Regions from separate parts of the Streptomyces sp. NPDC046925 genome, predicted to be linked through region 1. Evidence: riboswitches for the same ligand, from Rfam matches in the RefSeq annotation. Region 1 holds a riboswitch; the other holds the start of a gene.
What was found. Region 1 has a riboswitch for S-adenosylmethionine ahead of thrC (threonine synthase). Riboswitches for the same ligand answer to the same signal wherever they lie in the genome.
Positions count from the first base shown of each region.

Region 2: another riboswitch for S-adenosylmethionine. It lies ahead of ABZ906_RS15255 (aminotransferase class V-fold PLP-dependent enzyme); the one in region 1 lies ahead of thrC (threonine synthase).

Region 1 is NZ_JBEYWZ010000007.1:339,193-343,524, forward strand. It holds gene ABZ906_RS28440 (cold-shock protein) at 29-232, opposite strand; gene ABZ906_RS28445 (MoaD/ThiS family protein) at 657-932, opposite strand; gene thrC (threonine synthase) at 1,045-2,361, opposite strand; SAM riboswitch class I at 2,379-2,513, opposite strand; gene ABZ906_RS28455 (glucosyl-3-phosphoglycerate synthase) at 2,680-3,624, shown strand; gene ABZ906_RS28460 (hypothetical protein) at 3,708-3,983, shown strand; gene ABZ906_RS28465 (trehalose-6-phosphate synthase) at 4,025-4,332, shown strand, end outside.
Region 2 is NZ_JBEYWZ010000003.1:443,414-447,745, reverse strand. It holds gene ABZ906_RS15265 (cytochrome bc complex cytochrome b subunit) at 1-152, shown strand, start outside; gene trpD (anthranilate phosphoribosyltransferase) at 292-1,356, shown strand; SAM riboswitch class IV at 1,431-1,547, shown strand; gene ABZ906_RS15255 (aminotransferase class V-fold PLP-dependent enzyme) at 1,715-3,100, shown strand; gene ABZ906_RS15250 (glycerate kinase) at 3,052-4,269, opposite strand; gene ABZ906_RS15245 (SLC13 family permease) at 4,292-4,332, opposite strand, start outside.

The sequences.
Region 1 (4,332 bases):
GCTAAGTCGCTGGCCGATCGCGCCGAGATCAGACGGCGAGCTTGACCATGTCCGCCTGCGGACCCTTCTGGCCCTGCGAGATCTCGAACTCAACTCGCTGACCTTCTTCAAGGGTGCGGTAGCCGTCCATCTGGATCGCGCTGTAGTGGACGAATACATCCGCACCACCGTCGACCGCGATGAAGCCGTACCCCTTCTCCGCGTTGAACCACTTGACGGTGCCCTGAGCCATGCCTAACTCCCCTATTACTGGCCCTTGCACGGACCCGCACTTCGCGGACCCGGGTCAGACCTCACCCCCCCAATGGGTTGTGGAGGCGTGCGCCGGAACGCGTCGACCGCGGCTGAATGTATCTGTCCAACTGCCCTCTGCAACAGGTCAATCAGACGAGAATTCTGGGCACGCCTGATCGGAAATATGCGGAGGATTTACCGGAGTTCAGGGCAAGTCGGGCCGGACAAATGCCGCGAGAGGGGCAAATGGGCAGTGCACATTGGCTACTTCTGGTCGGCCTCGGGGCGACTTCGTATATGCGCTCGGCACAAACGGGGAAGCTTGCTTCCCAACTGTACCGCGCTCAACCACATGGAATTGCCCCCTCCACTTCTCTCGCGGAGGGGGCAAAGCCGATTACGCAGGGTATTTCTTTAAAGAATCAACCACCGGCGACGGCGGGAATGATCGAGATACCCGCGCCGTCCGGCGTGGCGGTCTCCAGACCCTGCTCGAAGCGGACGTCGTCGTCGTTCACGTAGACGTTCACGAAGCGCCGCAGCTTGCCCTGGTCGTCCAGGACGCGAGCGGCGATACCGGCGTGGTTCTTCTCCAGGTCGGCGATGACCTCGGAGAGGTTCGCCCCCTCGGCGGCGACCTCGGACTGACCGCCGGTGTAGGTGCGGAGAATGGTGGGGATACGAACGTTCACGCTCATGGGGATCACCTCGGTAGTTCGGGGGCGTGGGGCGCCCCGTCAGGGGCGCGGGGAACTGCGCGACCAGCCACGACGGTCCGCAGCCGGAAACAAGGCTCAGGCCCTACGGCGGTTAACCGGCAAGACCCGCGGCGCGAAACGCGTCAAGGTTGGGCTTGATCGTCGCGGTCGCCTGAGAGGTCTCGGCGACAGCGTCAAGCGTCTTGAGCCCGTCACCGGTGTTCAGGACCACCGTGGTGAGCGTGGGGTCGATGAGACCGGCGTCGATCAGCTTCTTGGTGACGCCCACCGTCACACCCCCGGCGGTCTCCGCGAAGATCCCCTCACTCCGAGCGAGCAGCTCGATCGCGTCGACGACCTGCTCGTCGTTCACGTCCTCCACCGCACCGCCCGTACGGCGCGCGATGTCCAGGACGTACGGCCCGTCGGCGGGGTTGCCGATGGCGAGGGACTTGGCGATGGTGTCCGGCTTCTGCGGGCGCACGACGTCGTGCCCGGCCTTGAAGGCGGTGGACACCGGCGAGCAGCCCTCGGCCTGGGCGCCGAAGATCTTGTAGGGCTTGTCCTCGACGAGCCCCAGCTTGATGAGCTCCTTGAGACCCTTGTCGATCTTCGTGAGCTGAGAGCCCGACGCGATCGGGATGACCAGCTGGTCGGGAAGGACCCACCCCAGCTGCTCGCAGATCTCGTACGCGAGGGTCTTGGAGCCCTCTCCGTAGTACGGCCGCAGGTTCACGTTCACGAAGCCCCAGCCCTCGCCCAGCGGGTCGCCGATGAGCTCGGAGCAGAAGCGGTTCACGTCGTCGTAGTTGCCCTCGATGCCGACGAGCTCGCCGCCGTACACCGCGGCCATGACGACCTTGCCCTGCTCCAGGTCGTGCGGGATGAACACGCAGGAGCGGAAGCCGGCGCGGGCCGCGGCGGCGCCGACGGCGCCCGCGAGGTTGCCGGTGGAGGAGCAGGAGAGCGTGGTGAAGCCGAAGGCGCGGGCCGCCTCGATGGCCTGCGCCACGACGCGGTCCTTGAAGGAGTGCGTCGGGTTGCCCGAGTCGTCCTTGACGAACAGCTTGCCCTGCTCGACGCCGAGCTCGCGGGCGAGGTTGTCGGCCTTGACGAGCTTGGTCCAACCAGGGTTGAGGTTGGGCTTCTCGGCGACGTCCGCCGGGACGGGCAGGAGAGGGGCGTAGCGCCAGATGTTGTCCGGGCCGGACTCGATCTGCTTGCGGAGCGCCTCGGGGTCACCGGTCGGCAGGTCGTACGCGACTTCGAGCGGGCCGAAACAGGCCTGGCAGGCGAAGATCGGGCCGAGGGCGTAGAGCTCACCGCACTCGCGGCAGGAGAGGCCGGACGCGGGGCCGAGGTCCACAGAACCCGTGGACGTCGTGGTGGAGGTGGTGGTGTCGTTCGTTGCGACAGTCTGCGCAGCCATGGAGGCGAGGCCCTTTCTCCTCATCTTCCTCGCGACGCATCTCGCCGCGAGACGGAATTGGCACCTTCCCCACCGAGACCTCGCGTGCGCGGTCGGCGGGATGGTTGCCGGGGCTTCAACGGGCCGTATCCCTCTGCCCCTCTGGATGAGCGGTATGGCGCCGGGCTTCAGGGGCCCGGGGCATTTGTCGCGCGATGACCCCGGCATGCGATGGTCATCGGCGTTGTTCAAGACTGTAACCGACGGCCTGGACCCTTGAGATAGTCGTCCGAACCGCGAGATGGATCACATGTAGGTCACACACAGGAGGAGCCACCCGTGCTGGAAGAGGCCGAGCGCTGGCTGACCAGGCGTTCCTGGTCCGTCGCAGACCGCCCGCTCAGCGCGCTCGTCGCCGCCAAACGGGCGTCGGGAGCCTCGGTGAGTGTCGTCCTGCCCGCGCTCGACGAGGAGGAGACGGTCGGCGAGATCGTCGCCGAGATCCGCCGCGAGCTGATCGAGAAGACCCCCCTCGTCGACGAACTCGTGGTCGTGGATTCCGGCTCCCGCGACCGTACGGCCGAGGTCGCCGGGGCGGCGGGCGCGCGGGTCGTGCACCGGGACGAGATCCTGCCGCGCATCCCGGCCGTGCCCGGCAAGGGCGAGGTCCTGTGGCGCTCGCTCCTGGTGACCGGCGGCGACATCGTCGCGTTCGTCGACGCGGACCTGCGGGAGTTCTCGGCGGACTTCGTGACGGGGATCGTGGGCCCGCTCCTGACCGAGCCCGACGTGGACTTCGTGAAGGCGATGTACGACCGCCCGCTGGCCGGGACCGACGACCAGGGCGGCCGGGTCACCGAGCTGATGGCGCGCCCGCTGCTCAACATGCACTGGCCCCAACTCGCCGGATTCGTGCAGCCGCTGGGCGGGGAGTACGCGGCGCGCAGATCCCTCCTGGAGCGGCTGCCGTTCCCCGTCGGATACGGCGTGGAGCTCGGGCTGCTCGTCGACGCGCTGCACACCGTGGGCCTGGACGCGCTCGCGCAGGTCGACGTCGGGGTGCGCAAGCACCGCCACCAGGACGGGCAGGCGCTCGGCCGGATGGCCGCGGCGATCTACCGGACGGCACAGCTGCGCCTGGCGCGCGGCCATCTCGTACGCCCCGAGCTCATACAGTTCGAACGGGGCGAGCAGGGGTTCGAACCGCGGACCCATTCGGTCGACACGGAGGAGCGTCCGCCGATGTCCGGGGTCGCGGAGTACACGGCCCGCCGCGTGGCGTAACCGCTCTTCGCCGGGCATTTTGTCTACATTCCCCACTTATGCGGCAAAGACATGCAAGGGGAAGCGCGCGACGTATCGGTGGCATGACCGTGGCCACGGTCGGCCTCATGGCGGGACTACTGCTCGGCGGAGCGGCCGTGCCCGCGCTCGCGACAGCGGCGACCACGACAGCCGGGACCGCGGCATCCGCGGAGGTGCGTCACGGCGCGACACTGCGAGCGGACGAGCAGCAGACCGTGCGGGGAGAGCTGGCCAAGGCCGGCAGCGACTCGGACACGATGCTGTACGCGGGCCTCGCGATCTCCCTGTGCGTCCTGGGCGCGCTCGCGGTGGCGGCGGCACGGAGCAGACGGAACTAGCCGTACGTTTGAGCCCTTCCCGGAAGGGCTAGGTTGCGCACATGGTCTCCGAGCACGCCGCAGCGCAGGTCCTCGTCGCGTCCAACCGCGGCCCCGTCTCGTACGCCCTGGAGGAGAACGGGGAGCTGACGGCCAAGCGGGGCGGCGGCGGACTCGTCTCCGGGCTCAGCGCGATCGGCGACTCCGAGGCCGCCCTGTGGGTGTGCGCGGCCCTGGGCGACGGCGACCGCGAGGCCGTGCGGCGCGGGGTCGGCGAGCCCGGCGTACGGATGCTCGACATCGATGAGCGGGTGCACGCCGACGCGTACAACGGAATCGCGAACTCGGTCCTCTGGTTCGTCCACCACAT
Region 2 (4,332 bases), on a different contig from region 1:
CGGTCGACGAGAACGGCGTCGAGCGCAAGGTGTCGGGCTCGCAGAAGCTGAGGGCCAAGCTCTCCAAGGGCTACTACGGGGAGGACAACCAGATCCCCAAGCCCACCACCGAGGAGTACAAGGAGATCACGAGCGGCCACGGCCACCACTGATCGAATGACACTCTGACCACAAGGTCGCCACGGCGAGAGCCCCGTCCCATGCATCCAGTGCATGGACGGGGCTCTTTGCCGTCCTGCGGGCTGGATAAGGTGTTCCTGTCCTATGGCTGAACGAACCCAGGAGCGGCAGATGAGCGCTGTGACCCCCGCAGGAGGCAACACCGCGGCGGCCCGTTCCTGGCCCGGTGTACTGAACGGGCTGCTCGAAGGGCGCGACCAGAGCGCCGCCGACACGGCCTGGGCGATGGACCGCATCATGCGGGGCGAGGCGACCGACGCGCAGATCGCGGGCTTCATGGTCGCGCTGCGGGCCAAGGGCGAGACCGTGGAGGAGATCTCCGGCCTCGTCCAGACGATGTACGAGCACGCCAACGTCATCGAGGTGCCGGGGCAGACCGTCGACATCGTCGGCACCGGCGGCGACGGCGCCAAGACCGTCAACATCTCCACGATGTCCGCGATCGTGGCCGCCGGCGCGGGCGCGAAGGTCGTCAAGCACGGCAACCGCGCCGCCTCCAGCGCGTCGGGCGCCTCCGACGTCCTGGAGAAGCTCGGGGTCAATCTGGAGCTGCCCCTGAAGCGGGTCGTCGAGGTGGCCGACGAAGCCGGGATCACCTTCTGCTTCGCCGTGAAGTTCCACCCGGCGCTGCGGCACGCCGGCGCGGCACGCAGCCAGCTGGGCATCAGGACCGTCTTCAACGCCCTGGGGCCGCTCACCAACCCGGCCAGGGTGCGGGCCCAGGCGGTCGGTGTCGCCGACGCGCGGATGGCGCCGATCGTGGCCGGGGTCTTCGCCGAGCGCGGGCACTCCTCCCTCGTCTTCCGCGGCGACGACGGGCTCGACGAGCTGACGACCACGTCGACCTCGCGGGTCTGGGTCGTACGGGACGGCGCCGTGCGCGAGGAGGCCTTCGACCCGCGGGACGTCGGCATCGACCTCGTCCCCGTGGAGGCCCTGCGGGGCGCCGACGCCTCGTACAACGCCGAGGTGGCGCTGCGGCTCCTGGACGGCGAGAGCGGTCCCGTGCGGGACGCCGTGCTGCTCAACACGGCGGCGGCCCTGGTGGCCCGCACGCCGGGCGAGGGCACCCTCGTGGAGCAGATCGGCGCCGGTATCGCGAAGGCGGCCGAGTCGATCGACTCCGGGGCCGCCAAGCAGGCCCTCGAGCGGTGGGTGGCGGCCAGCAACAGGTGAGTGTGGCGCACACCGCAGTCCGGATGCCGGACTGCGGTGTGCACCGGGAAGATCGTGTGGCAAGATGCTGCACAGGTCATGAGTGACAGCGATTAAGCCCCGGCTCGCTGTCCGGCAACCCTCCGTCCGTGGCGGGGTGCCCCGGGTGAAGACCAGGCCGTACGCAGCAAGGCGTATGGCAAGCGCGGACCCCTGCGAACACCCTGGGGTCCTGGTCCTCAAGGGAGCAGTCTCGTGAGCAAGCGAATGCGATAGGGCTTTCCGGCCCCTCTTCCGCACCCCCTTTTTCTCTTCGTCACTGCAGCGCCCTCTGTGCGTCCCTGCAGTGAACTCGCCTGCCTTCCCACGGGAGTTCGCCATGTCTGCCACCACCGCTGTCGCCGCCGATCAGACCGTCTGTGCCGCCCCGCTGCCCGTCCTCGGCCGTGACGTCACCGTGCCGCTCGTGACCGGCGGCGAGGTGACCTACGCGGCGCTCGACTACGCGGCGAGCGCCCCGGCACTGCAGCGCGTGTGGGACGACGTGGCCGCGTACGCGCCGTACTACGGAAGCGTGCACCGCGGTGCCGGGTACCTCTCGCAGCTCTCCACCGACCTCTTCGAGAACAGCCGGGTCACCGTCGCCGAGTTCCTCGGCTGCCGCGAGAACGACCAGGTCGTCTTCACGCGTTCGACCACCGACTCGCTCAACCTGCTGGCCGCCGCCCTGCCCGCCGACTGCCAGGTCTTCGTCTTCGAGACCGAGCACCACGCCTCGCTCCTGCCCTGGCGCGACGCCCGCGTGACGTACCTGAACGCGCCGCGCACCGCCGAGCAGGCCGTCGAGACCCTGGAGCGCGCCCTCGCCGACCGCGACCCCTACGGGCCCGCCCTGGTCTGCGTCACCGGCGCGTCGAACGTCACCGGTGAGCTGTGGCCGGTCAGGGAGCTGGCCACCGCCGCCCACGCGCACGGCGCCCGCATCGTCCTGGACGCCGCGCAGCTCGCGCCGCACCACCCCGTCTCCATCAGCGAGCTCGACGTCGACTGGGTCGCCTTCTCCGGCCACAAGCTGTACGCGCCCTTCGGCTCCGGCGTCCTCGCGGGCCGCTCCGACTGGCTCCAGGCGGCCGAGCCCTACCTCGCGGGCGGCGGCGCCTCGCGCAAGGTCGCGCGGCGCCCCAAGGAAGCAGGCGGCGGCGTGGACGTCGAGTGGCACGACACCGCCGCGCGGCACGAGGCCGGTTCGCCGAACGTCATCGGCGTGTACTCGATCGCCTCCGCGTGCAAGGCGCTGACCGAGGCCGGCTTCGACGAGCTCGTCGCCCGCGAGCGCCACCTCATCGCCAAGGTGCAGGACGGCCTCGCCGAGGTGCCCGCGGTGAAGGTACTCTCGCTCTTCGGCGACGACGCCCCGCGCGTCGGCGTCATCTCCTTCGTCGTCGACGGCTGGAACAGCTCGCACTTCGCCGCCGCGCTCTCCGCCGAGTACGGCATCGGCGTCCGCGACGGCCTGTTCTGCGCCCACCCGCTGGTGCGCACCCTGCTCGGCAGCGACCCGCAGACCCAGGGCGAGTGCGGTGCCCCCGAGGCCGCGCCCGGCGAGAAGTCCCTGAACGCGATCCGGGTCAGCTTCGGCGCGGGCACCCCCGACGAGCACGTGGAGCGCTTCGTGCGCGCCGTCAAGGAGCTGGTGGCGGACGGCGCGCGCTGGAACTACCGCACCGAGGACGGGCGCTGCGTGCCGGACACCAACGCCGCCTGAGCCTTCGTCCTGCCCTCCCGTCCTTTCAGGCGTGACCCCAGCACGATCATCCGCAGGGCACGCTCGGTCGCGTCGGTGAGGAACTCGCCGCCCCGCCCCAGCGCCTCGGTCAGCGAGACCGGCGCGGGCAGGATCGAGCTGTAGGCGTCCACGCCCACCGCCCGTACGTGGTGGGCGCCCTGGCCGATCGTGCCCGCGAGGACCAGGACGGGACGGCCGAACCGCTTGGCGCGCCGGGCGACTTCGGCGGGGACCTTGCCGCGCGGCGTCTGGTGGTCGAGGGCCCCCTCGGCGGTGATGACCAGGTCGGCGCGGGCCAGCCTCGCGTCCAGGTCCAGATGGTCGAGCAGGACGTCGAAGCGGGGCAGGAGCCGGGCGCCGAGGGCCGCGAGACCGGCTCCCAGGCCTCCGGAGGCGCCTGTTCCGGGGCCGAGGGCGAGGTCCGTCGTGGCGTGCAGGTCGCGGGTCAGGACGTGCGCCCAGCGGTCGAGTGCCGCCGCGAGCTGTTCGACCTGCGCGGGAGTGGCGCCCTTCTGCGGGCCGAAGACGCGGGCCACGCCGCGCTCGCCGGTCAGGACGTTGAAGGGGTTGCAGGCGACGCGGATCTCGGTGTCCTTCAGACGGGGGTCGAGCCCCGAGCCGTCGATGCGGCTCAGGCGGGTCAGCTCCCGGCCGCCGCGCGGGAGTTCCCAGCCGTCCGCGTCCAGGAGCCGGGCGCCCAGCGCCTGGAGTGCCCCCGCGCCGCCGTCCGACGTGCCGGAGTCGCCGCAGCCCACCAGGATGCGGCGGGCGCCCGCGTCCAGCGCGGCGCCGATCAGCTCGCCGACGCCGTACGTCGTGGTGGCACCGGGGTCGCGCAGATCGCGCGGGACCAGCGAGAGCCCGGCGACCGCGGCCATCTCGACGACCGCCGTGCCGTCCGGCAGGAGCGCGAAGTGCGTGCCGATCCGCTGGCCCACGGGACCGGTGGCGGGCAGCGCGACCAGGCGCCCTCCGCCGGTGGCTGCCAGGGCGCGGGCGGTGCCTTCGCCGCCGTCCACCAGGGGGATCAGATCGGTCTCGGCGTGCGGGACGACACGGCGTACTCCTTCGGCGATCGACTCGGCCGCGGACGGCGCGGACAGGGACTCCTTGAAGCCGCTGGGGGCGATGGCGAAACGGGTCAGCATGGGGTCTCCAGTGCGAACGGGATCAGCGGACGGGCACGCCGAGCAGCGGCCAGAGCGTGACGG